Regions from separate parts of the Brucella pituitosa genome, predicted to be linked through region 1. Evidence: riboswitches for the same ligand, from Rfam matches in the RefSeq annotation. Region 1 holds a riboswitch; each other region holds the start of a gene.

Region 1 (7,731 bases):
ATCGTCAGCATCTGAATAACCAAGCCACCGACGATCCAGGCCATAGGCGCGATTTCCTGATGTTCGCGCTCTGGAAAGTCGCCTTTAATAGCACTGATCACCGTCCATATAGACAGGATGAACAACCCGGCGGCAATGATATAGGGCACAGTTTTTGGCCCAACTGGCGAATAGGAAAGAACGTTGTTGCCATAGGCGGTTGACCAGGCAATCGCGATAGCGACCGCTCCCAGAATGAAGGCGATCACAAGAGCTGCATAATCCGGCGCCGTTCCAGTGGAACGGCGCTCTGCCTGCTGTTCAGATCCTGTCATTTGACGAGGCCGATTTCCTTGAGGATGGTTTCAGTGGACGCCACGTCTTTGGCGAGCTGTTCCTTGAACGCATCGCCTGCCAGATAGGTGTCGGCCCAGCCTTTATCCTTAAGTGCCTTCTGCCAGGATTCCGATTTCACCATCTTCTCAACATCGGCATTGATGACGGCTACTTGTTCCGCAGTAATATCGGGCGCAGCGCCAATCATACGCCAGTTCTGGATTGAAACATCAACGCCGCTTTCCTTGAACGTCGGAGCATCGATGCCTTCAATGCGTTCGTCACTGGAGATGCCGATGATGCGCAGCGTGCCAGCCTTGATCTGCGGATCAAATTCACCGTAGCCGGAAATACCCACAGTCACCTGATTGCCAAGAATTGCTGCAAGTGCCTCACCGCCACCGGAAAAGGCGATGTAATTGACTTTGGTCGGGTCAACGCCAACGGCTTTGGCGAAAAGGCCGGCCGTAATGTGGTCCGTGCCGCCAGCAGAACCGCCGCCCCACGAGACAGAACCTGGGTCGGCTTTCAGTTTGGTGACGAGATCACCAAGATTTTGAATGTCGGATGATGCTGGAACGACGATAGCTTCATATTCGCCGGTGAGGCGAGCAATTGGCGTGATCGCGTCAAGATTTACCGGCGAATTGTTGGTCAGGATCGCGCCGACCATAACATAGCCGCCAACGATGAGCTGGCTCGGATCGCCTTTATTCTGATTGACGAACTGCGCGAGGCCAATGGTGCCACCTGCGCCCGGAACGTTGATAACCTGAACGCTGCCGGAAATCTTTTCATCCTGAAGCACGCTCTGCATGGTGCGTGCTGTCTGATCCCAGCCACCACCCGGTGCTGCTGGTGCCAGTACTTTATAATCTTCAGCCGAAGCCGCGCCTGTCATTGCAAGCGCTGCCACAGACGAAATGGCCAGAATCCATTTACGCATAAATCCTCCCTGAATGCACTTTGCGTGCAATTTTCTGCTGTCTTTTGACAGCCCTCCTCAAAACCCTCTGCTTCCCAGTCAGAGACTCCTGATCTGGAGACTACAGCAGAGAATTGCAATATACCAGCAAGCAATGCCGCTCGTTTTACTTGCAAGATCGTATTAGCAAAAAGTCTTATGTGGCGCTTTTATATAGCCGAATAAGCGTCCGGCTTCGCTTGACGTGTCCAAAGGTGCGATGTAATAAAGTTACGACGGTTCCCCCGACCGAGAGTGAAGGGGATTAATAGGGAACACGGTGAGGACGACCCAAAAGGGGCCGAAACCGTGGCTGCCCCCGCAACTGTAAGCGGATTGCCGTTCATCCTTGTGATGCCTCAAAAGCGTCATGTCACTGGGCTTGTTACAAACAGCTCGGGAAGGCAGATGAACAGCGAATATCTGCGAGCCAGGAGACCTGCCGTCTAACGTAGTCCATTGTCACGGGCGGGGATGCCCGGAGCAGGAGTTGGTTATGACAGCTTTAAACGTCGCAAGACGTCGTCTCCCATTGTCATTCATATCCCCGGATATGTCCGTTCTCTTTAAGCGCCGGATCGCTTCCGCCGTTTGATGCGGCTTTTTCTCATATCATTTCGGGGATTTAGATGAAAATTTCAGGCCAAGTGCCATTTAGCGCACTTCTGGGCGCAGTCGCTCTTTTCGCAACCGGTTTCGCGGCGCAGGCAGCAGAAACCCAATATCCGCTGACGCTGAAAAACTGCGGTCGCGATGTAACCTTCAAACACGCGCCGGAGCGGGCAGTCGCCGTTGGTCAGAGCAGCACGGAGATCCTCTACAGCCTTGGCCTCGGCGACAAGGTTGTGGGTACGGCTGTTTGGTTCGGCCCGGTCCTCAAAGGCTTTGAGGAGGTGAATGCCAAGGTAAAGCGCCTGGCTGATAACGATCCGAGTTTTGAAAGCGTACTTACGCAAAAGCCAGACATTGTTACGGCGGATTTCCAGTGGCATGTCGGGCCGATGGGCATTGTGGCCAAACCGGAACAATTCGAAGAATTGGGTATTCCTGCCTACACATCGCCTTCCGATTGCGTCGGCAAAGATAATTCTGGTGGCGGCGATGGTGTTCGCACAGCGCCATTCACGATGAATATCGTCTATCAGGAAATCGGCGAACTGGCTCAGATATTCAATGTACAGGATCGCGGTGAAAAGCTGATCGCAGAGCTCAAGGCACGTGAAGATGCAGCCCGCAAAAAGATCGGTTCCGCAGATGGAAAGCTTTCGGCTGTTGCCTGGTTCTCCAGCACACAGGTTGATGCTGATCCTTATGTTGCTGGTAAGTTCGGCGCTCCTGCCTACATCCTTTCTGCGCTCGGCATCAGGAATGTGATTGAGAGTGAAGAAGAATGGCCAGCGGTGGGTTGGGAAACAATCGCCAAGGCGGGCCCATCGATGATCGTTGCAGCGAAGCTTGATCGTCGTCGTTATCCTGCCGATGACATTGCGGTCAAACATCAGTTTCTCAAGACCGATCCTGTGACGAAATTAATGCCTGCTGTTGAAGGTGGATATGTTTTCGATATCGATGCACAGTCGATGAGCACGTCGTTGCGAGTGATCGAGGGCATTGAAACGCTGGCTGCCGATATTGCCGGTTCGGATCTGAATAAGTGATGTCAAAGGCAGCCATAGCAGGCATTTCACTGAAAACCACGATGAGTTCCCGGGTGCTTTTGGGAGTACTTGCGCTCGTCCTGCTCTTCGTTGCTTTGTGGCTGGGTGCTGCCATTGGTGAAACTGCCATACCTCTGGACGTGGTGGCGAAGACCATCGCCAACCGCGTCTGGAATGCCGGCTATCCTATCGCGCCGATTGATGAAGGCATCGTTTGGAGCTATCGGCTGAGCCGGGCTGTTGTCGCAGCTTGCTGCGGTGCGGCGCTGGCCTTGTCGGGCGTGGTTCTGCAATCGCTTCTCCGCAATTCGCTGGCCGATCCCTATATTCTGGGTATTTCTGCCGGGGCTTCTACCGGGGCAGTGAGCGTTGCTATTCTCGGAATTGGTGCAGGTGTGCTCTCGCTGTCAGTGGGAGCGTTTATCGGTGCGATTGTGGCTTTTGTTCTCGTTTCCCTGCTCGCATTGCGGGCAGGGCGCGGTAACAGTGCGATCATTCTGGCCGGCATTGCTGGTTCGCAGCTTTTTAACGCGTTGACATCTCTCATTGTCACGAAGGCAGCAAATGCCGAACAGGCGCGCGGGATTATGTTCTGGTTGTTGGGCAATCTTTCAGGTGTCCGCTGGCCGGACGTTGCGCTCGCCTTGCCCGCCTGTGTGGTGGGGCTTCTTATCTGTCTTTGGCATGCCCGTGCGTTAGATGCTTTCACTTTCGGTTCGGAATCTGCTGCATCGCTTGGTATTCCGGTGCGGCGCGTTTATGCCGTTTTGATTGGTGTGAGCGCCATGATGACGGCCGTGATGGTGTCGATTGTCGGTTCCATCGGCTTCATTGGTCTGGTTATTCCTCATGCTGCGCGCATGCTGGTCGGTGTACGTCACGGCAGGTTGTTGCCTGCGGCGGCGCTCATCGGTGCAATCTTTATGATCCTGGCCGATATTGTGTCTCGCATTATTATTCCCGGTCAGGTTTTGCCTATCGGAGTCATTACGGCATTGGTCGGTGCCCCGGCATTTGCGCTGCTGCTTGGACAGAGAAGGGCACAATCATGATGCTCTCTACAAACAACGTCAGTTGGTCAGCAGGAGGCGTTGATATCCTGCGTAGCGTTTCGCTCGATGTGAAAGAGGGAGAATTCCTCGGTATCATCGGGCCAAATGGCTCAGGCAAAACAAGTTTTCTGTCTCTGCTTTCAGGTGTACGACGCAGTCGTTCGGGAGAAGTAAAACTTTGCGGTAAGCCGATCCAAAAATTTAATCGGCGCGAGATTGCGCGCAAACTGGCACTTGTTGAACAACAGGCGGGCACAACAGAGCGCATCACCGCAAGGCAGGCGGTGGAGTTGGGGCGCACGCCATATCTTGGCGCTCTGTCTCCCTGGTCAGAGCAGGACGATGCCGTTGTCGATCGGGCGCTGGCCAATGTTGATATGGCACATCTGGCAGGTCGTTATTGGCACACGCTCTCAGGCGGGGAGCGCCAACGTGTGCATATTGCCCGTGCTTTAGCACAGGACCCGCAGATACTGCTTCTGGATGAGCCGACAAATCATCTCGATATCGGTCATCAAATCGGATTGCTCGATCTTGTCAGGCGTCAGAAATTGACCGTCGTCGCCGCACTGCATGACCTGAACCATGCGGCCATGTTCTGCGATCGTATCGCAATCATGAACAAAGGACAGATTGTAGAATTAGGGACACCGCGCGAGGTTTTACGAGCCGAATGTATTCGCAGTGTTTTCGGTGTTGAGGTGGATGTCGAATATCACGGTGTGCATGGATGTCATATTCGTTACCGTGTACCAGGTTATGCGGCTCTGGAGCTGAAGCAATCAGCATAACGACCAGGAAATCATTTATTCGGTTTTGTTAATATTCATTGAATATGATCGAAATAAATATGAATTTATAAGGCAAATGCTAATATATGGAATGGTTGTTTTCTACTAAGTTTGTGAAAAATTTCACTTTTTGCTTAAGTTTATCACGGCGATGTGAGTGTTTTTGTTGACAAACTGTTTCCATTTGATTGACGGTTTGTTTATATGGCCGCATGTCGCATTTGGAAAGGCGCTCTCTCGATTGTTGAAGGTTGAGGTCGCATTGCCGGAGTGATCGATGCAATCATATTGCGGATGTGTCGTTATTTCGGGTTCCGGATGTGTGAACCTAAATCGGTTTCCATGGGTGATTTTGTGGAGCGGTGGTGGTTCGGATTTGAACAAGGTATAGATATTGGCATGCCTGTCCTGCAGGGCAGAACCAAAAACGGGCATGTGGCTAATTTAATTTTTCAAATGAATTAGTGTAAGCATTATTCAGCGGCGACCATCTTTTTCGGGTGGTCGCCGTACTTTATTCAAGGGTGCTGTGCACCCGTGACGGTCAAATAGACCGCATAGAGTGATCTCGTTGCCGCAATGAAAAGACGGTTGCGGCGAGGGCCACCAAAGGTCACATTTGCCACCGTTTGCGGTGTCTTAATCTTGCCGAGAAGTTCACCCTGCGGTGAGAAACAATGTACGCCATCGCCAGCACTGGTCCACAAATTACCTTCGGTATCAAAACGGAATCCGTCCGGCAGGCCATTATCGATGGTGCAGAAAATCTTACCGCCGCTTACGCGCTTGCCGTCGTCTGTGACATCAAAGACCCGGATATGACGTGGCGCTTGTTCGTCGTGGCTATAAGCGCTGTCGGCAACAAAGAGCTTGGTTTCATCCGGTGAAAAGGCGAGGCCGTTTGGCTGCACAAAGTCCGTGACAACCGCTGTAAGTTCACCACTTCTCGGTTCAAGTCGATAGACATTGCGGGTTGGTTGTTCAGGGTCGGCCTTGTAGCCTTCATAATCCGCAATGATGCCGTAGGTTGGATCAGTGAACCAGATGGTGCCATCGGAGCGCACAATGACATCATTCGGCGCGTTGAGTTTTTTGCCCTGATAGCTGTCCGCAAGCACTGTGATACTGCCGTCGAGTTCCGTGCGAGTGACCCGGCGTCCGCCGTGTTCACAGGAAACAAGTCGTCCTTCGCGGTCACGCGTATTGCCATTGGCAAAATTTGAAGGCTGCCGAAAGACAGAAACGCCGCCTTCCGGCACCCAGCGCAAAATACGCTGGTTTGGAATGTCACTCCAAAGCAGGCAGTTCAGATCGCCAAACCAGACCGGGCCTTCGGCCCAGCGACAGTCACTGTAAAGTTCATCGAGACCGGCGCTCGATACAATCATCTGCTTGAAGCGTTCGTCGTGAATTTCGTAAATCGAATGATTTTGAGACAAGGAAATTACTCCGGGGATACTGTTTAACGCTCGGATCTGCGACTGCTGGCGAGGAAAATCACAGCAATGATGGTGAGCCCCGTCAGGACCAGACGAACACCGGCACCGAAGCCATAGGTGTTGAGCATTGAGACTATGAGGAACATGAAGAGTGCGGCACCCCAAATACCGGGGATGTTGGAATCGCCACCTGCTACGGCCGTGCCACCAATGATGACGACTGCAATCGACATCAGCAGATATTCAGCGCCCATATTGAGTGCTGCGCCACCAGAAAAACAGGCAAGCAGGAAGCCGCAGAGCGAAGCCAGAACTGCGCAGAGCAGATAGGTGACGAAGCGTGTGCCATCAACCGGAACACCTGCCATACGTGCTGCAAACGGATTTTGCCCGATGGCTGAAATCCAGCGGCCATAAATGCTCTTCTTGAGAAGCACCCAGCCTAAAACCGACAGGAGTAGCGCGACGATTGCAACATTGGGAATGCCAAAGACAGAGGAGGTGGTGAACTGTGCCAGAACTTCGGGCGGCTTCACGCGCAGGCCGCGATTGCTCCAGATGGCGGTCGACTGGATCAGGAAGCTCATCGATAGGGTCGCGATGATTGGAGGGATGCGCAGCAGCTTGATCAGCGCGTAATTGCAGATGCCAATTCCAAGCCCGATCAGGAGGGCAACAGCCAAGCCTGCCAGCACCATGCTGTCCTGTGAGTCCATCAGCTTCAAAGCCAGTGTCGCAGCAAGGGTCATGGTTGCAGGAACTGAGAGGTCGATATTGCCGGGGCCGAGTGTGATCACGAACATTTGGCCGAGGCCGACAATTACCGAGAAGGATGCGAAGGTGAAAGCTGCGTGAGAAAGTCCTGCGGCACCCGCGCCGCCCGTAAACAATACGGTGATGATCCAGACCGCAACGGTTGCGATGAACGACCATATCCATGGACGACTTGTGAGAACGGAGATAGCGCTCATTGCTTTTTCTCCCGGCGGTCGAGGCGATTAAGGAAGAGGCGAAGCGCCAGCACGACGATGAGAATTCCGCCCTGCGCGCCAATCTGCCAGTCGGGTGAAATACGCATGAAAGAGAGGAATGAACCTGCAAGTGTGAGCGTCAACGCACCGATGACGGCACCGATTGGCGAGATGCGCCCGCCTACGAATTCACCACCACCCAGAATGACACCGGCAATGGAAAGCAGGGTATAACGCAGCGCGATATTGGCATCAGCCGAGGTGGTCAGACCGACAAGAGCGATACCGGCCAGCACCGCAAAAAAGGCAGCAAGCGCGTAGGTTCCGGCGCGGATTGCGGTGATCGACCAGCCCGCACGCTCAATGGAGCGGGCATTGCCACCTGCGCCACGCATCAGCACACCGAAGGTTGTGCGCATGACGATGAAATGCGTGACAATGGCAATCAGAATGCTTGCAACGATTGCCATCGGCACAAATGGCGGTTTCGTGGTCATAATCCAGCGCGCCCAATCAGGTGCCTGGCCGCCGGGTGAGGGGA
Region 2 (7,731 bases), on a different replicon from region 1:
AACGCATGGCGTTCCCGCCAAACAATACACAGGCGGGAGAGACTGAAGCTCCGGTACGCAGTACCAGATCCGGAGCAACGAGAGGGTTTGACCCGTCTCTTGCTCCCTTTTAGCGCAACATCGTTACCGGACGGTTATCAGATACTTAAGCAAATCTAAACAAAGCAAGTTTTTTCACTTTTCTGGAGAAAAACTCCTTAGAGCGGTTCCAGTTACGGTTGAAACGTCGGAACAGCTCTAAATCTTCGTGCATTTACCTCGGGCATAACGACATCGTATTTTTTACCCAGAAGTTTTAGTCCCCCGCTTTGGTTGCGCGTAGAAAATTGATAATGCCCGAAAAATCTTCTCCGCCATGGCCGTCACTGTCGAAGCGGCTGTAAAGTTCTTCCGCATGTGCTCCCAACGGTGTTGCTGCGCCAGCACTTTTAGCGGCTTCCTGCGAAAGCTTCAGGTCTTTCAACATCAGAGCTGCTGCAAATCCGGGTTTGTAATCACGATTGGCGGGCGAAGTTGGCACTGGGCCCGGTACTGGGCAGTAGGTGGTCAGGGACCAGCATTGGCCGGAGGATGTTGAGGCTACATCGAACAGCGCCTGATGAGAGAGGCCCAGTTTTTCGGCCAGTACAAACGCCTCACTGACGCCAATCATGGAAATGCCCAGAATCATGTTGTTACAGATTTTCGCGGACTGTCCCGCACCATCGCCACCGCAATGGACGATTTTGCCGGCCATAGGCTTGAGAATTGGCTCTGCTTTGCCAAATGCGTCATCGCTGCCGCCCGCCATGAAGGTGAGCGTGCCTGCGGCAGCGCCGCCTGTCCCGCCAGATACAGGCGCGTCGATCGAAAGGTGACCGTATCTGGTCGCGATCTCGTGTGCCTTGCGCGCCGAATCAACATCGATTGTCGAGCAATCGATGAAAACTGAATCTTTTCTGGCTTTAGGCGCGATGTCTTCATAAACCGAAAGAACATGTCTACCTGCGGGCAGCATGGTGATGACTGCATCCGTATCGCTGACAGCGTCCGCAGCACTTGCAGCAATCTGGAGCCCGTTGGCTTTCGCTTCCTCAAGATGAGCAGGCAATAAATCGAAACCTATGACCTTATGCCCGGCTTTTACCAGATTGGCGGCCATTGGGCCGCCCATATTGCCGAGGCCGATAAATGCGATAGTGGCCATGATTTTCTCCCATTCAATATGTGTATCAGCGTCCGATCAGCTGGCGTGCAATGATGACGCGCATAATCTCGTTTGTACCTTCAAGGATCTGGTGAACGCGCAGATCGCGGACAAGCTTTTCGATGCCGTAATCGTGCAGATAGCCGTAGCCGCCAAGAAGTTGTAAAGCGTCGTTGGCGACATCAAAACCTGTGTCTGTCACAAAACGCTTGGCCATAGCAGACCACTTGCCTGCGTCGTGGGTTTTGCGGTCGAGCTTGCTTGTGGCCGTGTAAAGGAGCTGGCGTGCGGCCGAAAGCTCGGTTTCCATGTCGGCGAGGCGGAACTGCAAAGCCTGAAAACGATCAATCGTCTGGCCGAAAGCTTTGCGCTGCCCGCAATACTCCAGCGCTTTGTTAAGTGCTGATTGCGCACCGCCCATTGAACATGCGGCGATGTTCAGCCTTCCGCCATCAAGTCCGGCCATTGCAATCTTGAAGCCGGTACCTTCGTCGCCCAAACGATTGGCAACTGGAACGCGGCAATTGTCGAAAATGACTGTGCGAGTTGGCTGCATATTCCAGCCCATCTTGTGCTCATTGGCTCCAAAAGACAGTCCGGGTGCATCTTTCGGCACAACGAGAGTAGAAATTCCTTTTGGGCCGTCCTCGCCGGTACGCACCATGGTAACGTAAAGATCAGTCGCGCCAGCTCCAGAAATGAATTGCTTGGTTCCGTTGATGACATAGTGTTCGCCATCACGCTCAGCGCGCGTACGAAGGGCTGCCGCGTCGGAACCGGAGCCAGGCTCGGTAAGACAGTAGCTTGCGAGGGTTTCCATAGATGTCAGTTTGGGCAGGAACATCTGGCGTTGGTTTTCATCGCCAAATGTGTCGATCATCCACGCAGCCATATTGTGAATGGAAATAAACGCCGAAAAAGCCGGACAGGCTTCGGCCAGTGCCTCAAAAATAAGGACTGCATCCGAGCGCTTGAGCGCTGAGCCGCCGACATCGTCGCGCACATAAATACCACCCATCCCCAGTGGGCCGGTTTCTTTAATGACATCTATCGGAAAGTGTTTGTCGCGATCCCACTGCAGCGCGTGAGGCGCTACAAAATCGGCAGCAAAACCACGCGCCATCTCTTGAATAGCGAGTTGGTCTTCGTTGAGTTCGAATTGATTCTGGTCCGCCGTATCCATGGTTTCCTCCCTATGAGCACCGCGCCTCCTAGCCCGACTAGATCACAATGGCGCGTTGCTGCCAACGCTCCATTGGAATAATGTTGCTCACTTTTGTAATAATCGGATGCGCATTTTTGCATATAAGCTTGCGGAAAGGTGCAGCGATTGCCAGTCGCAGAAACTTGGGATAGGCACGGGACATGACACGCGCGATCATGTTTCAGGGAACGGGTTCGGATGTCGGCAAAAGCGTGCTTGTTGCGGGTCTTTGCCGGGTTGCCCGCAATCGCGGACTGAAAGTCCGGCCATTTAAACCGCAAAATATGTCCAACAATGCAGCCGTCAGTGACGATGGCGGCGAAATTGGCCGCGCGCAGTGGCTGCAGGCATTGGCTTGCGGTGTGCCATCATCTTTTCATATGAATCCGGTTCTTTTGAAGCCGCAAACCGATATGGGCAGTCAGGTGATTGTTCAGGGGCAAGTGCGGGGAGAGGCCCGCGGGCGCTATTATCAGCAGTTGAAGCCGCAACTTATGGCGGCGGTGATGGAATCTTTTGGCATTGTCAGTGACGGCGCTGATCTTGTACTGATCGAAGGAGCCGGTTCGCCTGCAGAGATCAATCTGCGCGCTGGCGACATTGCCAATATGGGCTTTGCCACCCAGGCCAATGTGCCGGTGGTGCTGGTGGGAGATATTGACCGGGGCGGTGTTATTGCATCGCTGGTCGGTACGCACACAATTTTGTCGGAAGAAGATCGCGCGATGGTGCGTGGTTTTCTTATCAATAAGTTTCGCGGTGATATTTCGCTGTTTGATGATGGCTTGACTGCGATCACAGACTTCACGGGTTGGCGGTCTTTCGGCGTCGTTCCGTGGCTCAAAGCAGTTTCACGTTTGCCTGCAGAAGATTCGGTCGTGCTGGAGCGGGCAACGCGCGGTGATGCCAAAGCTTTAAAAGTGGCAGTACCAATGCTGCCGCGTATAGCAAATTTTGATGATCTCGATCCATTGAAAACAGAGCGCCAAGTCGAGGTCGTCATGGTTCCACCGGGGCAGCCATTGCCACATGATGCGGGCCTTGTCGTTCTGCCGGGAACCAAATCCACGATAGCTGATCTGATTGCCTTCCGTGAAAACGGTTGGGAGCGAGATTTACGGGCCCATGTGCGGCGCGGCGGGCATGTGCTTGGCATTTGTGGTGGGTTTCAGATGCTCGGAAGCCGCATCAGTGATCCTGAAGGCATCGAAGGGCAGGTTCACGAGATTGAAGGACTTGGATTGCTCGACGTTGAGACTGTGATGGAGCCGGAGAAAGTTGTGCGTAACGTCGCGGCCCGCTCGGTGCTCTTTGATACAGCTCTTGAAGGTTATGAAATTCACATCGGTCGCACTGGGGGGGCAGATGTTATTCGCCCGTTTGCCCGCATTGGCGATCATGATGATGGAGCCATGTCAGCGAATGGCCGGATCATAGGGACATATCTGCATGGTGTTTTTGGAGCAGATGATTTTCGGCAGCATTTTCTCGCAGCACTCGGCGTAAGCAGCTCAGGCGGGAATTATCGTGCTGGCATCGAAGCGGCACTTGATGAGTTGGCTGAAGGTTTGGAAAGCTGTCTGCATATCGACGATCTATTTAGTTTGTCCTAATTTTAAATCAGACGTTATGAAACCCCAAAGAATTTATTGCAAAAATCATTCCGTAATAAATTATTTCTAGCAATTTTTGCGACAGAATTTATTGCGATTTATAGTTTAGTATTTATGTCTTAAATATAGAATAATATTTACTTGAATTGATATTTTATTTGTATTGTTTTTAGAGGTAATTGTGAAGTCTGATTCAATTTTATTAGAAAATACTAATAATAATTATACGGATTTGAATAAGAGGTTTTTGTATTTTTCTATTGCCTTCACAGGTGTATTTATAATTTTTCCGCAAATTGATCTTGCTGTATCAAGATATTTTTTTAGTTCAGGTTCTTTCTTTATTTCTGAGAATTTTTTTTGGACTTCTCTAAGAGATATGCATCGGTCAAGTCAGTGGTTTTTTTTGATCGCTGTGTTGGTCTTGCCGGTATTGTATGCGGTGTGGCGATGCCCGCTTCCTTCAATTGCACCGCATAAAATTCTCTATGTCAGTTTGACCTTTATCCTTGGGTCGGGGGCCTTGGTTCAAGGCTTGAAGATACTCATAGGGAGAGCGCGGCCAAGGCATTTGATCGAGTTTGGCGGTTTGTCCGATTTTACGCCTGCATGGCAATTGGCGGGCATATGTCGCAACAACTGCTCATTTCCATCAGGAGAATCGTCTGCAGCAGCAGTGATGTTATCTCTGCTCGTTTTTGTTCCTGCCCGCAGACGTAAGGTTGCCGCGCTTATCCTTGTACCATTGTTGGTGCTCATTTCGTTGAATCGTGTGTTTATGGGTGCGCATTTTCTATCGGATGTGGTTATTGCCTGGACGCTGATCGTTGGTCTTATGCTTTGGCTGCGGCCTAGAGTTTTGCGTAATGCGGATGCAATTGACAACTGGGTAAGGCTTCGAGGGGAGGCTGCCCGCAAGCGTCTATACCCGATAGGCTGATTGACGCCGCATTGGCGAAGGCCTAGTGTCGATTTATGCAACAGGTTTTGCCGGGACGAAGCCCCGGCGATACCAAAAGGGAATGCGACGGACGGACCCAATCCGGGCGTCTTTATCGCAGCCGACCCCGCGACTGTAGAGCGGAGAGGGATGAGGCAAGCCGGTTAACCGGCAGCCACTGGAAACCATCAGCGTTTCTGGGAAGGCAGCTTCAGACCCTGCGACCCGTGAGCCAGGAGACCTGCCTGTTGCGTGAAGGGCATTATGCCCGCACCTGATGGGAGGTTTTCCCTGCTGCCTGCACGGAGGTTGTCATGGCTGCGCATAAAGAAAATTCACTTTCAACTACACTCCCTCTGCCACTTGCTGCCCGTCTTGGTACTGCGGTGGTTTCGCTCATGCTCGGCGCTTTCCTGATCTACGGCGTCGGTCTCGCGCATTCGGATACGCTGCATGATTCGGCGCATGACACGCGTCACTCTTACGGTTTTCCTTGTCACTGAGCAGTTAAAGCGTCTGTTTTAGGATTTGGTGCTTTGCAGCGCCCGATGGTGAATGGCCGTCGGCGCGAGTTTTTTGTTGAGGGACAAGAATGTTGATCCGTTATCTTCTGGCCACGCTTGCTGCTGGCCTTCTGGCAGGGCTTCTCGTGACGCCTGCCATGTATTTGAAAACTGTTCCGCTCATCATTCAGGCGGAAACTTATGAAGACGCTGGCGGCGGTCACAGCCATGGTGAAGCAGAAGCTGCCGCGCCACATGATCATGCCGCTGCTGCAACTGCTGCTAGTGAAGGTGAAGAAGCTGGAGCCGAACTGCCGTTTGGTCGTCTTGGCAATACATTGCTTGCCAATCTCGTGGCCGGTGCAGGTTTTGCGCTTCTGCTCGGCGGTGTAGCGTTGCTGCTCGGTCGTCGCATCACCCCGCAGAACGGTATTCTCTGGGGTATGGCTGGTTTCTTTACGGTCGCTTTCCTGCCAGCTTTAGGGCTTTCGCCGGAATTGCCTGCGATGCCCGCTGCGGATTTGGCTGAACGTCAGCTTTGGTGGCTTTCCACGGTGGTCTTGAGCGGTGTTGGTATTTATCTGCTGGTTCTGCGTGGAGAAGTGGTTTCCAAGATCCTTGGTCTGGTGCTGATCGTTGCACCACATCTTTATGGCGCGCCGCATCCGGAAGATATTTCCTCGCCAATTCCATCGCTGCTGGCCTCGCAATATGCTGTCGCATCTCTGGCAACCAACCTCTTTATGTGGGCTGTGATCGGTCTGGCACTAGGCTGGTTCATTCAGACTTACGCAAAGTCGGAAGTGGAAGGCTGATAGGAATGGCTTCGTCAGGAAAAATTACATTCGTTCTCGGCGGAGCCCGTTCCGGTAAGTCGTCTTATGCAGAGAAACTGGTTGAAGACTCAGGACTTCAGCCAGTCTATCTGGCAACTGGACGCGCATTCGACGAGGAAATGGAAAGCCGCATCTCCATTCATCGCCATCGTCGCGGAAGCGAATGGCAGACGGTGGAGGAACCGCTTGATCTTGTTGGAATGCTCGAAAAACATGCAAGGCATGACCGCTTTGTGCTGGTCGATTGCCTGACACTCTGGATCACCAATCTGATGATGGCAGAGCAGAATATCGCTGCTGAAACTAAGACACTGATAGCGGCGTTGCGCCAGCTTTCAGGTCCGGTTGTATTCGTTTCGAACGAAGTTGGACTTGGCATTGTGCCGGAAAATCGGATGGCGCGGGAGTTTCGCGATCATGCCGGTTTTTTGCATCAGGCCGTGGCATCAGTGGCGGATGAAGTTTATTTCATGGCGGCAGGTCTGTCGCTCAAAATGAAGGGATAATTCGATGCAGGGACAAAAGATTCCAGCGACCGTGATCACCGGCTTTTTAGGTTCGGGCAAGACCACGATGATCCGCAATTTGCTGGAAAACGCCAATGGCAAACGTATTGCGCTCATCATCAATGAGTTCGGCGATCTGGGCGTCGATGGCGGAATTCTGAAAGGTTGTGGTATCGAAAGCTGCCGTGAGGAAGACGTGATTGAACTCAACAATGGTTGCATTTGCTGCACTGTTGCCGATGATTTCATTCCGACCATGACCAAGCTTCTCGACCGTGCGGATCGTCCTGATCATATCGTGATTGAAACGTCGGGTCTGGCGCTGCCACAGCCCCTGGTCGCAGCCTTCAACTGGCCTGAAATCAAGACGCAGGTTACGGTTGACGGCGTGGTGACTGTGATTGATGCAGCCGCCGTTGCTGAAGGTCGTTTTGCCGATGATCACGACAAGGTGGATGCACAGCGCGCAGCGGACGAATCTCTTGATCATGAAAGCCCTTTAGAAGAACTTTTTGAGGATCAGATTCATGCGGCCGACCTTATCGTTCTGAATAAGGCCGATCTCGTTGATCCATCGAAACTCGATATCGTGAAGGCCGATGTGGCTGAACGCTCAACACGCCGCGTCAATATGGTGTCGGCAAGTTTTGGCAAGCTTGGTGCCGATGTACTGCTCGGTCTTGGCGTGGGTACGGAAGACGATATTGCCAACCGCAAGTCGCATCATGAAATCCATCATGCTGATGGCCATGAGCATGATCACGACGAGTTTGAAAGCTTTGTTGTTGAAGCAGGCTCTGTTGCCGATCCGAAGGCATTTACCGAGAAGCTTATGGCCGTGATTGCGGAACATGATGTTCTGCGTCTCAAGGGCTTTGTCGACGTACCGGGTAAGCCGATGCGTCTGGTTGTGCAGGCCGTTGGTCCGCGTATTGAGCATTAT
Region 3 (7,731 bases), 860 kb from region 1:
TTTTCTTATCACAACATTGCACCTGGTTCGGGATTCGGGCCGGGTGTTTCTGCATTGCCTTGCAACATCAGTCTGCTCATAAAATCAGAATTAAATTCATATATGTGAACACTATTCTGCTTTTCATCCCCCGACAGCGGGTCCACACATCATAGATGAGATGGGTGCGAAAAATGGTTCTCAGAAGAAGAACGCATCCCAATATCGATTAAGCATTTGAGCCAAAACTGCGGAGCGGTTTTGCGTGGGATGATGCGTAAAAACAAATAGTGAGACGCGGTTCCAACCTTAGCGGGAACCACTCCAGGAACGAGGGAACTATGATCAAGAAAATAGCAGCTATCAGCCTTTGCACTTTGTCCGTTCTTTACAGCGGCAGCGTTCTCGCCAAGGAATGGAAATCCGTAACTGTTGGCGTTGAAGGTGCTTTTCCGCCCTTCAATCTGACCACGCCCGGCGGTGAACTTCAGGGGCTTGATCTTGATGTCATCAAGGAAGTCTGCAAGCGCGCCGAGCTGGAATGCAATATTGTTGCGCAGGACTGGGATGGTCAGATCCCATCGCTTCTTGCTGGCAAATTCGATGTGGTCCTGACAATGGGCCCTAATCCAGAGCGCCGTAAGGTTATCGACTTCTCCGATCCTTATGTGATCACGCCCAATACATTCCTCGTGCCCGCTGAAGGTCCGCTGGCCAATCTTCCGCATACCGGAGAGAGCCTCAATACCGATACCGAAGAGGGCAAAAAAGCCATCGCCGATATCAAGGAAGCCGTAAAAGGCATGACGCTCGGTGCATCGCTTTCAACCAGCCAGTTGCAATTTGTTGAGCAGAATTTTGGCGCTGCCGCTCAGATCCGTTCTTACAAAGGCTCCGAGCAGGTCAAACTCGATCTGCAATCCGGTCGCCTCGACGGTCAATATGACAATGTCGTCTTTGCGCGGGATCGTGCAGAGAAAAGCAATGGCGCGCTCAAGATCACCGGCCCGCTTCTGGTCGGCGGCATTCAGGCGACGAATGTTTGTATTGGTCTGCGCAAGGATGAGCCGGAACTCAAAGCCAAGCTCAATAAGGCACTTGGCGAGATGCAGGCAGATGGGACACTTTCGAAAATGTCTGAAAAATGGTTCTCGATCGATCTGAGCCCAAAGAGCTGAACCAGCCATAAGAACGAAACAAAAAGCGCGTTGTTCTCACAGCGCGCTTTTTTTAATCAAAAATCCCAGTCATCGTCTTCCGTCGCAACAGCCTTCCCAATCACATAAGAAGAGCCGGAGCCTGAGAAGAAGTCATGGTTCTCATCGGCATTCGGCGAAAGAGCCGAGAGGATTGCAGGGTTGACCTTGCAAGCCTCTGCCGGGAACAGGGCTTCGTAACCAAGGTTCATCAGCGCCTTGTTGGCATTATAATGCAGGAACTTTTTCACATCCTCGGTCAGACCAACGCCATCATAAAGCGCTTCAGTGTAGCGCACTTCATTGTCGTATAGCTCCAGCAGCAGATCGAAAGCAAAATCCTTGATTTCCTGCTTCTTGACTTCATCAAGCTTCTCAAGCGCACGCTGATACTTATAGCCGATATAATAGCCATGAACGGCTTCATCGCGGATGATCAGGCGGATGAGGTCGGCCGTGTTGGTGAGCTTGGCACGGCTTGACCAATACATTGGCAGATAGAAGCCCGAATAGAAGAGGAAGCTTTCCAGAAACACGCTGGCGATTTTCTTCTTGAGCGGATCTTCAGCGTTATAATTGTCGAGGATCAGCTGCGACTTCCTTTGCAGGAATTCGTTTTCTTCCGACCAGCGATAGGCATCGTCCACATCAGGCGTCAAGCACAGCGTCGAGAAGATCGACGAATAAGAACGCGCATGAACCGCTTCCATGAAGGAAATGTTCGAGAGAACCGCTTCTTCATGCGGGGTCGATGCATCTTCCATAAGGGTTACCGCGCCAACCGCGTTCTGGATGGTATCCAGAAGCGTCAGGCCTGTGAACACGCGGATGGTGAGCTGCTTTTCTTCAGCTTTCAGCGTTTCCCAAGACTGAATATCGTTGGACAGTGGCACTTTTTCCGGCAGCCAGAAATTGCCCGTCAGACGGTTCCAGACTTCAAGGTCTTTGTCGTCTTCGATGCGGTTCCAGTTGATGGCCCGCACAACCGCCGGCTTTTTCGCATTATTGTTTTTAAACTGCATGTTCATCGGTTTCGATCCTGATCAAAGAGCGCAAGAGACGCAGCCTTCAACCTGCGTACCTTCGAGCGCCATCTGGCGCAGGCGGATGTAATAAATCGTCTTGATGCCCTTCTTCCAGGCGTAAATCTGCGCCTTGTTGATATCGCGCGTGGTGGCGGTATCACGGAAGAAAAGCGTCAGCGACAGACCCTGATCGACATGCTGCGTTGCCGCTGCATAGGTGTCGATAATCTTTTCCGGGCCAATCTCATAGGCATCCTGATAATATTCGAGATTATCATTCGTCATGAAAGCAGCCGGGTAATAAACGCGGCCAATCTTGCCCTCTTTACGGATTTCGATCTTGGAAACAATCGGATGGATCGAAGAGGTCGAATGGTTGATGTAGGAGATCGAGCCTGTTGGCGGCACAGCCTGCAGGTTCTGATTATAAAGTCCGCCTTCCATGACGGACTTTTTCAGTTCCTGCCAGTCTTCCTGCGTCGGGATTGCAATACCGGCATTCTCGAAAATCTCGCGAACCTTCTCAGTCGCAGGCTCCCAGACCTGATCGGTATATTTGTCGAAATATTCACCTGTCGCATATTTCGATTTCTCAAAGCCCTTGAACGAGCTGCCCTGTTCGACCGCAATACGATTGGAGGCGCGCACCGCGTGATAGGCAACGGTGTAGAAGTAGACATTAGTGAAATCGACGCCCTCTTCCGAACCATAGAAGATACGTTCGCGAGCGAGATAGCCGTGCAGGTTCATCTGGCCGAGGCCGATGGCATGGCTTTCGTCATTGCCACGGGCAATCGAAGGCACCGAGCCGATATGGCTCATATCGGCAACAGCCGTCAGCGCACGGATTGAGGTCTCAATCGTCTTGCCGAAATCCGGGCTATCCATGGCTGCCGCTATATTGAGCGACCCGAGATTGCAGGAAATATCCTTGCCGAGATGCTCATAAGACAGATCATCATTGAAGATGCTGGCTTCGCTCACCTGAAGAATTTCCGAGCAGAGATTGCTCATGGTGATGCGGCCATCAATCGGATTGGCACGGTTCACCGTGTCTTCAAACATGATGTAAGGATAGCCGGACTCAAACTGGATTTCTGCCAGCACCTGGAAGAAGTCACGCGCATTGATCTTCTTCTTGCGGATACGACCGTCATCCACCATTTCGCGATATTTTTCAGTGATCGAAATCTCGGTCATCGGCACGCCATAGACGCGCTCGACGTCATAAGGCGAGAAGAGGTACATGTCCTCGTCGTTTTTGGCGAGTTCAAACGTGATGTCCGGGATCACAACGCCAAGCGACAGCGTCTTGATGCGGATTTTTTCGTCTGCATTTTCGCGCTTTGTATCGAGGAATCGCATGATGTCGGGGTGATGGGCGTGCAAATAAACCGCGCCCGCGCCCTGACGCGCACCAAGCTGGTTAGCGTAGGAGAATGAATCTTCCAGAAGCTTCATCACCGGAATGATGCCGGAAGACTGGTTCTGGATCTGCTTGATCGGCGCACCGGATTCACGAATATTGGTCAGGCTGAGCGCCACACCGCCGCCGCGCTTTGAAAGCTGGAGTGCCGAATTAATCGAGCGACCAATCGATTCCATGTTGTCTTCAACACGCAACAGGAAGCACGAGACCAGTTCGCCACGCTGCTTTTTTCCTGCATTGAGGAAGGTCGGCGTTGCCGGCTGATAACGACCTGAAATGATCTCATCGACCATTTCGCGTGCGTGCTGCTCGTTGCCACGCGCAAGCGCCAACGCCACCATGCAGACGCGATCTTCATAGCGCTCAAGATAGCGCTTACCGTCGAAGGTTTTCAGCGTATAGCTGGTGTAATATTTGAACGCACCGAGGAAGGTCGGGAAGCGAAATTTCTTGTCATAGGCATGATCGAAAAGATCGCGCACGAAATTGAAGGAATACTGATCCAGCACTTCCTGTTCGTAATAGCCTTCATCGACCAGATAATCGAGCTTCTCACGCAGATTGTGGAAGAACACCGTGTTCTGGTTGACGTGCTGCAGGAAATATTGCTGCGCCGCCTGGCGATCGCGATGCAGCTGAATCTTCCCCTCGTCATCATAGAGGTTCAGCATCGCATTGAGCGCGTGATAATCCAGCGACGTTTCCGTCAGCTTCTGCGGCTTGCTGCCCGATGCTGGCGATGACTCGTGCTTTTCCGAAGCGGCGACCGTCTCGCGCTCACGGGTCAGGGTTGTGTCTGCCGTGTCCAAAATCGTTCCATCCCGTCTTTAACATTGACAATGTCTTCATCCGTTCCCAGAAGCTCAAAACGATAGAGGTAGGGAACCTGACATTTTTCCGAAATTATTTTGCCTGCAAGGCCAAAGCCTTCGCCGAAATTGCTGTTCCCGGCGGCGATAACACCGCGAATGAGGGATCGGTTATCCGCATCATTGAGAAAGCGGATGACCGGCTTGGGAACAGCGCCTTTCGCACCCCCGCCGCCGTAGGTTGGCGTTACGAGCACAAAAGGCTCGTTGACCCGTAACAGGCCAGTATTATCTTCATAGCTTTCCAGCGGAATGCGCTTTGAACGCATGCCAAGACGCATCACAAAGCGATGCGTGTTTTCCGAACGGCTGGAAAAATAAACGATCTGGCCCATAACAAACCCCGGCAGCAGACCGGCGTTACGCCAGCGAGCTGATCATATCCGGACGGAAACCGGCCCAATGGGATTCACCGGCAACAACAACCGGCACCTGACGGTATCCGAGGCCCTGAACGAGATCATATGCATCGGCATTGGCGGAAATGTCGATGACATCATATTCAATGCCCTGACGGTCGAGCGCGCGGGTGGTTGCGGTGCACTGGACGCAGGCGGGCTTGCTATAGACGGTAACGTTCATTTTTTCCTCACTGGGGATGGAGCATTTCCAGCACCGTCGCAGAAGCATTTGGCGTTGGAGAATGCATATAGACAGACGTTTTGATCCACTGCGCCTCACACGAAAGAAGGCGCAAAAAAGCGTTCGCGCATGACGAAATGCGCGTGAAAAGCAACGAAAACTGAGAGGCACAACGAGCTTTAAGAGCGCGAAGCCTTCAAACTAGCCCGTACCGGGCGGACCGGAACTGTTTGGTCTTGAATTACTCGACATGCTTGTCACCCCGAAGCTTATGAGAGGGATATACGGGGCACCAAAAGACATGGCAGAACAATGCCACAACTTATCGCGCGCCAACCGGACACCCCGCCCGTGGACGTTCTCGTTCAAGGCAGGTCTCCTGGCTCACGGTTTAATGCTTTTTGCCCGCCTTCCCGGTTTTAGCCAGTGGCATATGGACATAAAGCTCGCCGCTTACAGTTGCGGGGGCAGCTACGGCTTAACAGCATCCATCATGGATACCACGCACCGTATTCCCATCTTCGCTTTTGATCCTCACGAATCGTAAGAACCTTGAACACAAGATATAGTATCTGAAGTTAAAAAGTCGTCAATGGATAGACGGTTCAAAAAAATTTAATCTGGCTTTTACCCCGGGCAGCCTGTGAATAGCAGGGATATGTAGCCGACTATTCCACAGGCGTGATAGGCCTGGGTCGAAAGTCGGGCTTTACGGCCTTCAATGCCATGCGATCCACCAGATGTGGTGCCAATAGTTTCAACCAGCGCCCCAAACGCATCTGACGCGTCATCAACACTTCGCGTTTGCGGTTGGTGATTCCATCCAGCATCAGCTCGACGGCCCGCTGAACAGACATCATATCGTCTTCGCGAACGCCACTCACCCCGAGAGCGCCCCCACTGGCTCCATAGCCAACCTTGCGAATGTCGGTTTTGACGACGCCCGGATAAACAATCGTCACCGAAATACCGCTTGGATCAAGCTCGGAACGCAGCGCCTCACAAAACCCTGAAAGCGCAAATTTGGTGCCGCTATAGGCTGTACGTCCCGGCACGCCAATCAGTCCGGCAACAGATGAAACTGCCACGATGCGGCCTTTGGTTTTGGCCAGATGCGGGAGTGCTGCATGGATCGGCCAGACGCTGCCCCAATAGTTGAGCTCCATCAGATCATGCATCCATTTCAAGTCTTCCGGTTTGATCTCGGAAAAATTGGCATGGGCCGACATGCCCGCATTAACGATCAGCGTATCAATCCGACCAAAAGAAGAAGCCGTTTTTTCAATGAGGCCAATACAGGCATTGCGATCCGTAACATCGGTCGGAACAACCAGAACTTTACTGCCTGACTGCTCTATTTCTGCAGCAAGCGCTTGCAACTTTTCGACGTTACGCGCCGCCAGAACCAGCGCTGCCTTGTTCCCGTCACACATGCTTATCTGGCGCGCGGTTTCGGCACCTATGCCATCGGATGCGCCTGTGATGATCGTAACTTCCATGAAGCCCTCCCTTGCTCGCATGAATGGTCATGTTTCCGAGCTTACAATTCACTTCGTCAAGCCGTCCAGTACCGAGAATTTGCTCGTGGGCATACCAGGCCTTCACAAAGCCGTGTGAGATGACAGACAAAGAGCTTAACGAAATCAATGCCCTACTGAACGACATCTCCCGGATATCAATTGAATTGATTAAAATCCCTGGTGTTCGTCGAAGGGATAAATTGACAGCCGCGCTTCATTTCCTGTATCGCTTTATTAAATCCTGAACATTGTTCAATATATTGAACAATTAAGAAGAGATCCTCCCAAGCATCTCTTCAGACGACCGATGCACCGGCTGCATCGGAAAACTGTCGGTCCGGCTTTCCTCTACGCGAAAGCCGGACCGCTTGAAACCCAGCGCCTCTGTGCCGGCGAGGAATGAGAGACCTCGGCTCTGGGGAAATTTGAATAAGGGTGGAAACAATGACTATAGGTATCAAGCCATTTTCGTTCGACACGGTCGGCTCAATGCTTGTCGAGTGGGGGGCTGCAAAGCGTCTCGGCGAAGTTCTGGGCGAACGTTTCTCAGAACGCAAAATCCTCATCGTAACCGACAAGGGCCTGCACAAGGCTGGCGTTCTCAAAGAAGCGCTCGCTTCGCTGGAAAAAGCAGGCTTCAGCATCAGCATTTTCGATGCAGTTGTTGCTGATCCGCCGGAATCAGTTCTGTTCGAATGTGTCGATCAGGCCAAGGCCGCTGGCAGCGATATCGTGCTGGGCCTTGGCGGCGGCTCTTCAATGGATATTGCAAAGCTTGCTGCGGTGCTTATCGTCTCCGAGCAGGAACTGTCTGAGCTTTATGGTATTGGCAAAGTGCAGGGCACGCGCCTGCCGTTGATCCAGATCCCGACCACTGCTGGCACCGGATCAGAAGTGACCAACATCACGATCCTGACCACCGGCGAAACCACCAAAATGGGTGTCGTCTCCCGCCAGCTTTATGCAGATTTCGTCATTCTGGATGCAGAACTGACCTGCGGCCTGCCAGCGCTTCACACGGCTGCCACCGGCATTGACGCCATGGTTCACGCGATTGAAGCCTATACCAGCCGTATCAAGAAGAACCCGCTTTCCGACGCTTTTGCGCGCGAAGCACTGAAGCTCTTGTCG
Region 4 (7,731 bases), on a different replicon from region 1:
GACCTTCTTCCTGCCGACTGCGCAGGCTGGTCGCGTAGCTATTGGGGCAGATGCGCGCATCGTGCTCGATGCGGCACCTCAGTATGTGATCCCGGCCACGATCAGCTTCGTGGCCGATGTGGCGCAGTTCACGCCAAAGTCGGTTGAAACGGAAGAAGAGCGCCAGAAGCTCATGTTCCGCGTCAAAGCAAAGATCCCGCAGGATTTGCTTCAGAAATATATTCAGCAAGTCAAAACCGGACTTCCGGGAATGGCTTATGTGAAACTCGATCCCAATGCTGAATGGCCGAAGAACCTCGCGGAAACCGTAAAATGAGTGCGGCTTCGATAAAGGCTGGCGTGGGCGACGACAGCTTTGTCGTTCGCGCTGACAGCGTGAAGCTGTCTTATGGATCGACGGAAGCGTTGCGCGATATTTCGCTCAACGTGCCTGCCGGTTGCATGGTGGGGCTGATCGGTCCTGACGGTGTTGGCAAGTCGAGCCTTCTGTCGCTGATTGCTGGCGCACGCGTTATGCAGAAGGGCAGGATCGAAGTGCTGGGCGGCGATATTGCCGATAAGCGCCATCGCCAGTCGGCTTTTCCGCGTATTGCTTATATGCCGCAAGGGCTGGGAAAGAATCTCTATCCAACGCTCTCTGTCTTCGAGAACATCGAGTTCTTTGGACGGCTGTTTGGTCATGACAAGCACGAACGTGAGCGCCGCATCGCCGATCTTCTGGCTCGAACGGGGATGTCGCCCTTTGCGGATCGCCCGGCGGGTAAGCTTTCGGGCGGCATGAAGCAGAAGACAAGTCTTTGCTGTTCGCTGATCCACGATCCCGATTTATTAATCCTCGATGAGCCGACAACGGGTGTTGATCCCTTGTCGCGTCGTCAGTTCTGGGAGCTGATCGACGACATCCGCAAGGATCGTCCGGGGATGAGTGTCATTGTTGCGACGGCTTATATGGAAGAAGCGGAGCGCTTCGACTGGCTGGTTGCAATGAATGATGGCCAGATTCTTGCGACCGGCACACCACAGGAACTGCTTGAGAAAACCAAAACGCCCAATCTTGATGCGGCCTTCATTGCGCTTTTGCCGGAAGAACTTCGTCGGGGGCATAGCGATGTTGTCATGCCGCCACGCAATCCGCAGGCAGATAGCGGTATCGCTATCGAGGCAGAGCATGTCACGGTGCGGTTTGGCAATTTTACTGCCGTCGATAATGTGAGTTTCCGTATTCCGCGCGGCGAGATTTTCGGTTTTCTCGGATCGAATGGCTGCGGCAAGTCCACGACCATGAAAGTGCTGACCGGGCTTTTGCCAGCGAGCGAAGGCACGGCGCGGCTGTTCGGACGTGAGGTCGATCCAAAGGATATCGATATACGTCGTCATGTCGGCTACATGTCACAGGCTTTCTCGCTCTATTCCGAGCTCACAGTTCATCAGAATCTTGAGCTTCATGCCAAGCTGTTTGGCATGGCAGAGGACGATACCAAACGCAGAATCAAGGAACTGGCCCAAAGGTTTGATTTAGCTGGTGTTATGGATGATTTGCCGGACTCGATGCCCCTTGGCATTCGTCAGCGTTTGTCGCTGGCTGTGGCACTGATCCATTCACCGGACATTCTCATTCTCGATGAGCCGACATCGGGCGTCGATCCGGTTGCGCGCGATGCATTCTGGCAGATACTTGCCGATCTTTCGCGCAAGGATAATGTGACGATCTTTGTCTCGACCCATTTCATGAATGAGGCCGAGCTTTGTGATCGCATTTCCCTGATGCATGCGGGTAAGGTGCTGATCAGCGACACGCCAAAAGCCATTACCGCAAGCCGCAATGCAGCAACGCTTGAAGATGCGTTTATTGCCTATCTCGAAGAAGCGATAGGTGAGACCACGCCACAGAAAAGCAATCAGGAAAAGGTCGATCCGATACCGGAAAAGAAGCCGGAGAAGAGAATAACGCCTTCATCGAGCTGGTTGCCAAACCCACGACGGATGCTGGCTTTTTCACGTCGCGAAGCGCTGGAGCTCAAGCGCGATCCGATCCGTGCGACATTAGCCATTCTTGGTACTGTCATTCTTATGTTCGTCATCGGCTATGGTATTAATCTTGACGTCGAAGACCTGACATTTGCGGTTCTTGATCGCGATGACACCACGATCAGCCGGGATTATACCCAGCAGCTTGCCGGTTCGCGCTATTTTACCGAAAAGCCACCAATTACCGACTATGACGATCTCGACCGACGGATGCGTGAGGGTGAGATAAGTCTTGCGATTGAAATTCCACCGAATTTTGGCAGCAATGTCGCGCATGGTCGCCCTGTTGAGGTGGCTGCCTGGATCGACGGCGCCATGCCGACGCGAGCGGAAACCGTGCGTGGTTATGTGCAGGGGATGCATGCCAATTGGCTGACGCAGAAGGCGCGTGAGCTTTATGGAGATGCTGCCACCGTCGGCAATTTCAATCTCGAAATCCGCTATCGGTATAATCCGGACGTGCAGAGCCTTGTGGCTATGGTTCCAGCAGTCATCCCGCTTTTGCTTTTGATGATCCCGGCGATGCTCGCTGTGCTGAGCGTGGTGCGCGAGAAGGAACTTGGCTCGATCATCAATTTCTACGTAACGCCAGTTACGAAATTCGAGTTTCTGCTGGGCAAACAACTGCCCTATATCGCGCTGGCCTTCCTCAATTTCCTGATGTTGACAGGCTTCGCGGTTTTCATATTCCGCGTGCCATTTACCGGAAGCTTCCTGACCTATGCCACAGCAGCGCTGCTCTATGTCATCATCACGACTGGTATGGGCTTAGTGATATCGACCTTTATCAATAGCCAGATTGCAGCGATTTTCGGCACAGCATTGCTGACGCTCATTCCTGCTGTGCAATATTCTGGCATTATTGATCCTGTCTCATCCTTGCAGGGAGCGGGTGCCTTTATCGGGAAAATTTATCCGACAACCTATTTCGTGACGATCTCGCGCGGGACTTTCTCTAAGGCGCTCGATTTTACCGATCTGGCGGGGTCGTTTCTGCCGCTGCTGATTGCAATCCCGGTGCTTACCGTTCTCGGCATTGTTCTCCTTAAGAAACAGGCGGGCTGAGATGCGGATTTCCAATATACTCCAGCTTGGTATCAAGGAACTGCGCGGACTGGCGCGCGATCCGATGCTTCTGCTGCTCATTGTCTATGCCTTTACGCTCGCAATCTACACGGCGGCGAAGGCTATGCCTGAAAACCTCAACAATGCGGCTATAGCCATTGTCGATGAGGATCAGTCGCCGGTTTCGGGTCGGATTACGACCGCGTTTTATCCGCCATATTTTGTGCCGCCCAAACTCATCTCGTCTCATGAGATGGATAAGCGCATGGATGCGGGGCTGGATACATTCGCACTCGATATTCCGCCGAATTTCCAGCGTGATCTTCTCGCCGGGCGTTCGCCAACAATCCAGCTGAATGTTGATGCAACACGCATGAGCCAGGCCTTTACGGGTGGTGGTTATGTGCAGTCGATTGTCTCGAGCGAAGTTTCCGAGTTTCTCAATCGCTATCGCGGGGACACGCAAACGCCGGTTGGCCTCAATTTGCGTGCAAGGTTCAATCAGGATCTGAACAAGGGGTGGTTCGGCGCGATCACCAATGTCATCTCGTCGGTGACGATGCTCTCAATTATTCTGACGGGTGCAGCCCTTATCCGTGAGCGCGAGCATGGCACCATCGAGCACCTTTTGGTGATGCCGGTAACGCCGCTTGAGATCATGATTTCCAAGGTCTGGTCTATGGGTATGGTGGTTCTGGTCGCTACGGCCTTTTCGCTGATCGTGGTGGTGCAGGGCGTTCTGGCGGTGCCGATCAACGGTTCACTGACACTGTTTCTGGCGGGAGCTGCATTGCAGCTTTTTGCAACCACCAGCCTTGGCATTTTTCTCGCAACGATTGCCGGTTCGATGCCGCAGTTTGGCCTTCTGCTAATGCTGGTTTTGCTGCCGCTTCAGGTTCTCTCAGGCGGTACAACGCCGCGTGAGAGTATGCCTGAAATTATCCAGAACATCATGCTGGCAGCACCCAACACACATTTCGTGATGCTCGCGCAATCGGTGTTGTTCCGGGGGGCAGGACTCAGCGTCGTGTGGCCGCAATTACTGGCCATGATTGTAATCGGAAGCGTTCTTTTCTTCTTTGCGCTGCGTCGCTTCCGCGATTTCCTGAGATAGGAAAACCTTTGCAATTCAACCATCTGAATCACTTCGCTCTGAATGTGATTCAGATGGGGCACATTGTTGCAGTTGATAATCTTCCTTCCCCTTGCTATCGCTCACTTCAGGAAACGGTTCTGCCCGAGAGGGTGGATGAAAAGGGAACACGGTGAAGCATTAAATTGCTGATGCCGAGACTGCCCCCGCAACTGTAACCGGAGAGTCATCCTCCCATGATCGTATCTCACGATCATAGCCACTGAGCATTCGTGTTCGGGAAGGCGGAGGACCGATGAAGACCCGGAAGTCAGGAGACCTGCCGTATCCAGTCACCCATGGCTGACACGAGGGGTGTTCAGTCGCGGCCGTCCGTAGCGGTGACATTGTGAAATGTTGCCGTGGGACAAAGACAGGGCGCTTGCGCCCTGATTTCTGACACCTGCGGTGAAGCAAAGCTTGCGCGCAGGAAGTAGAAATAAATGCATATTCTCCGACTATCGGCATATCTTGCATCGACCGTTCTTGTGGCGGTGCCGTTGGATGCAATCGCACAGACAAACTTAAACGCGCAGGATGGCGTCGTGCTCGACACGATTGTTGTAACGTCGCTGCGCCGCGCAACATCGTTGCAGCGTTCGACGTCTTCGGTCACGGTGATTGATAAGGCCGAGATAGAGCGTTCTGCCTCACCGGATCTCCAGTCGCTGCTGCAATATTATCCGGGCATTTCGATCACCACGAATGGTGGGCAGGGATCATCTTCCAATCTCTATATTCGAGGAATGTCATCGAAACAGACAGTCGTTCTGGTGAATGGCGTGCGAACAGCTTCGGCGACGACCGGGGCGACTGCGCTTTCCAATATTCCGTTGAGCTCGATTGATCGTATTGAAATCGCCAAAGGCGCGCATTCCTCGCAATATGGTGCCGATGCCATGGGTGGCGTCATCAACATCATCACCAGGCAGGGCGGAGTTTGTGGCGAGCGCTCTTTCTGCGGGAGCGTGACAACAGGTGTAACGCATCCATGGGGCGGTTATGCATCCGGTTCGCTGCAGGGACGCAGCAAAGACGGTATCGATTATGCGTTTGGTGCGGCGATGACAGGCACACGGGGTTATAATTTCACAACTCCTGAAGCTTTTGGTTATGAGCCTGATCGCGATGGTTTCCTGCAGGGATCGTTCAACTTCGCGCTGTCGAAGGATTTTGACTGGGGCAAGATTTATACGGACGGCCTTTTAAGCCGGGGGCGCAATCAATATGATGCGAAAGCCCCTTCTGCTAACGAAGCTTACACAACTGCATTCAGCGGCAAGCTTGGTGCGCGGATCGATCACACATCAGACTCGTCGTCGACGATCGAGTTCAGCTCTGGCCTTGATCATAGCAGGAATTTTCGCAAAGGCGTCAGTGGCTCGGACCGCTTTGAAACCAAGCGCTATGGCATCTTCGCTTCAACGGAAAAGCAGTTCGATACCGGCAATGTCTCGCATGTCGTGACGGGCGGCGTTGAGGCTTATCGCGAAGAGGTGGATGCAACGACTGCTTATGCTGAGACGAGTCGCAATCTCGCTGCTGTGTTTGGCCAATATTCGCTTGAATATGATGCGCTGCGTTTTGATGGCGGTGTGCGCTATGACTACAATGAGCAATTCGGTGACGTCGTGACGTATAATTTCGGTACGAGTTACGAAATCCTGCCTGATCTTGTGCTGCGTTCGTCGTTTGGAACGGGCTTCCGTGCTCCTACCTTCAATGAGCTTTATTATCCCGGTTTTGCCAATGCCGACTTGCAACCGGAAAAATCACGCTCCTACGAGATTGGCTTCAACTGGCAGGCCAGCGCCAACACAAGCCTTGATATGGCTTTTTATCAAACATGGCTGCGCGATGCGATCTTGAGCACAGCACCTTCCTATCTGCCTTATAATATTGCGCGTGCGCAGGTTACGGGTTTTGAGGCGACACTTGCACATCGCTTTAACGACAGTTGGGGCGTCAAAGGCTCCATAGATCTGAAACGTCCGATAGACGAGGATACCGATAATGATCTGGCCTATCGTGAACGGGTGAAAGCGATGGCAGAGGTGAACTTCAAGCCGGTTGAAAAACTCGATTTAACGGCAAGGATGCGTTACGGCGGCTCGCGCTACACGAGCGCTGCGAACACGACCAAGCTCGATCCTTATGTGACGGCTGATTTCATCGCACTTTATGACATCGACACTCAGTCGCAGTTGAAGCTTTCGGTGGAGAATATTTTCGACAAGGATTACCAGACGACGTCTGGCTATAATGCGCCGGGGCGCAGCTTCAATATCGGGCTGACGCGGAATTTCTAACGAGATGCAGAACATGAAAACGCAGCCCGCATCACGGAAAATCAGGCTTAGTCTTTTGGCAGGCCTGTTTCTGGCTGCGTTTCATTCCGCTCACGCGGATGGATTGCCCAAGCGTGTGGTGTCGATCAATGTCTGCACAGATCAGCTGGCAATGTTGCTGGCAGATGCCACGCAACTACAGTCGGTGTCGTATCTTTCGCGTGATCCGCTTTTGTCGGTCATGACTGAGAAGGCCAGACAGCTTCCCGTCAATCATGGACAGGCAGAGGAAGTCTTTCTCATGAAGCCTGATCTGGTACTGGCAGGCACGTTCTCTGCGCGGGCTACCGTCGGACTGCTTCGTGATCTCGGTGTGCGTGTTGAGGAGTTTGCGCCTGCGCGTTCCTTTGAGGATATCAAGGTGCATATGAAGCGCATGGGTGAATTGTTGGGGCGCAACGAAGAAGCAGATCAACAAATTGCTGCGATGGACGCTGCACTCTCAGTAATCAAACGGCCCGATCATAAGCGCACCGTCGCGCTTTATTACGCGAACAGCTACACGTCAGGGCGCGGTACGCTGATCGATGAAGCGATCCGTCTGGCCGGGCTTGATAATATTGCCGACAAAGCCGGTGTTCGCGGCTCGGCCATGCTGCCGCTGGAAATGCTGATAATGGAAAAACCGGATATTCTGGTGCGCGGATCGCGCGGTCGACCGCCAGCACTGGCTTTCGAGAATTTCGAACATCCGGCATTGCGCGCGCTCGAAGGGCACACGCGAAATGTGGCGCTCAACGATAATCTGACCGTATGTGGTGGGCCGTTCAGCGTTGAGGCAGTGGCGAGACTTGCGGAGGCTGCGCGTGACTGAAACTAGCCGCTTCTATCTTCTGCTTTTTGCACTTGGCCTGTTGGTGCTTGTGCTGTTTGCACTTTCGCTGCTGGTTGGCCCGGCATCGATTAGCATTGGTGACAGTATCCGGGCACTGCTGACCGGACAGGGCGACGCGATCGTGTTGGTCATGCGTGAAATCCGGCTGCCGCGCGCACTGCTCGCTCTTCTGATTGGCGCTTCGCTCGGCCTGTCAGGCGCTGCTCTTCAGGGTTATTTGCGCAATCCGCTGGCGGAACCGGGGCTGCTCGGTGTGAGCTCTTCTGCGTCGCTTGGTGCGGTGATTGCGATTTATACCGGGCTGTCGCAGGTTTTCCCGTTGG

What was found. Region 1 has a riboswitch for cobalamin ahead of ACSME1_RS18305 (ABC transporter substrate-binding protein). Riboswitches for the same ligand answer to the same signal wherever they lie in the genome.
Positions count from the first base shown of each region.
Region 2: another riboswitch for cobalamin. It lies ahead of ACSME1_RS02355 (CbtB domain-containing protein); the one in region 1 lies ahead of ACSME1_RS18305 (ABC transporter substrate-binding protein).
Region 3: another riboswitch for cobalamin. It lies ahead of nrdH (glutaredoxin-like protein NrdH); the one in region 1 lies ahead of ACSME1_RS18305 (ABC transporter substrate-binding protein).
Region 4: another riboswitch for cobalamin. It lies ahead of ACSME1_RS02535 (TonB-dependent receptor domain-containing protein); the one in region 1 lies ahead of ACSME1_RS18305 (ABC transporter substrate-binding protein).

Region 1 covers NZ_OZ264093.1:1,512,614-1,520,344, reverse strand. Annotated here, with positions in the region: gene ACSME1_RS18315 (tripartite tricarboxylate transporter TctB family protein) at 1-314, opposite strand, end outside; gene ACSME1_RS18310 (Bug family tripartite tricarboxylate transporter substrate binding protein) at 311-1,261, opposite strand; cobalamin riboswitch at 1,500-1,740, shown strand; gene ACSME1_RS18305 (ABC transporter substrate-binding protein) at 1,909-2,937, shown strand; gene ACSME1_RS18300 (FecCD family ABC transporter permease) at 2,979-3,989, shown strand; gene ACSME1_RS18295 (ABC transporter ATP-binding protein) at 3,986-4,780, shown strand; gene ACSME1_RS18290 (SMP-30/gluconolactonase/LRE family protein) at 5,299-6,168, opposite strand; gene ACSME1_RS18285 (ABC transporter permease) at 6,243-7,190, opposite strand; gene ACSME1_RS18280 (ABC transporter permease) at 7,187-7,731, opposite strand, start outside.
Region 2 covers NZ_OZ264092.1:476,227-483,957, reverse strand. Annotated here, with positions in the region: gene mmsB (3-hydroxyisobutyrate dehydrogenase) at 296-1,186, opposite strand; gene ACSME1_RS02370 (isobutyryl-CoA dehydrogenase) at 1,212-2,369, opposite strand; gene ACSME1_RS02365 (cobyric acid synthase) at 2,552-4,003, shown strand; gene ACSME1_RS02360 (phosphatase PAP2 family protein) at 4,185-4,943, shown strand; cobalamin riboswitch at 4,969-5,206, shown strand; gene ACSME1_RS02355 (CbtB domain-containing protein) at 5,258-5,446, shown strand; gene ACSME1_RS02350 (CbtA family protein) at 5,536-6,261, shown strand; gene cobU (bifunctional adenosylcobinamide kinase/adenosylcobinamide-phosphate guanylyltransferase) at 6,267-6,788, shown strand; gene cobW (cobalamin biosynthesis protein CobW) at 6,793-7,731, shown strand, end outside.
Region 3 covers NZ_OZ264093.1:642,339-650,069, reverse strand. Annotated here, with positions in the region: gene ACSME1_RS14235 (transporter substrate-binding domain-containing protein) at 321-1,157, shown strand; gene nrdF (class 1b ribonucleoside-diphosphate reductase subunit beta) at 1,214-2,203, opposite strand; gene nrdE (class 1b ribonucleoside-diphosphate reductase subunit alpha) at 2,219-4,339, opposite strand; gene nrdI (class Ib ribonucleoside-diphosphate reductase assembly flavoprotein NrdI) at 4,414-4,833, opposite strand; gene nrdH (glutaredoxin-like protein NrdH) at 4,859-5,080, opposite strand; cobalamin riboswitch at 5,433-5,650, opposite strand; gene ACSME1_RS14210 (SDR family oxidoreductase) at 5,749-6,579, opposite strand; gene ACSME1_RS14205 (iron-containing alcohol dehydrogenase) at 7,045-7,731, shown strand, end outside.
Region 4 covers NZ_OZ264092.1:519,887-527,617, reverse strand. Annotated here, with positions in the region: gene ACSME1_RS02550 (HlyD family secretion protein) at 1-316, shown strand, start outside; gene rbbA (ribosome-associated ATPase/putative transporter RbbA) at 283-3,093, shown strand; gene ACSME1_RS02540 (ABC transporter permease) at 3,095-4,207, shown strand; cobalamin riboswitch at 4,305-4,527, shown strand; gene ACSME1_RS02535 (TonB-dependent receptor domain-containing protein) at 4,669-6,534, shown strand; gene ACSME1_RS02530 (ABC transporter substrate-binding protein) at 6,548-7,387, shown strand; gene ACSME1_RS02525 (FecCD family ABC transporter permease) at 7,380-7,731, shown strand, end outside.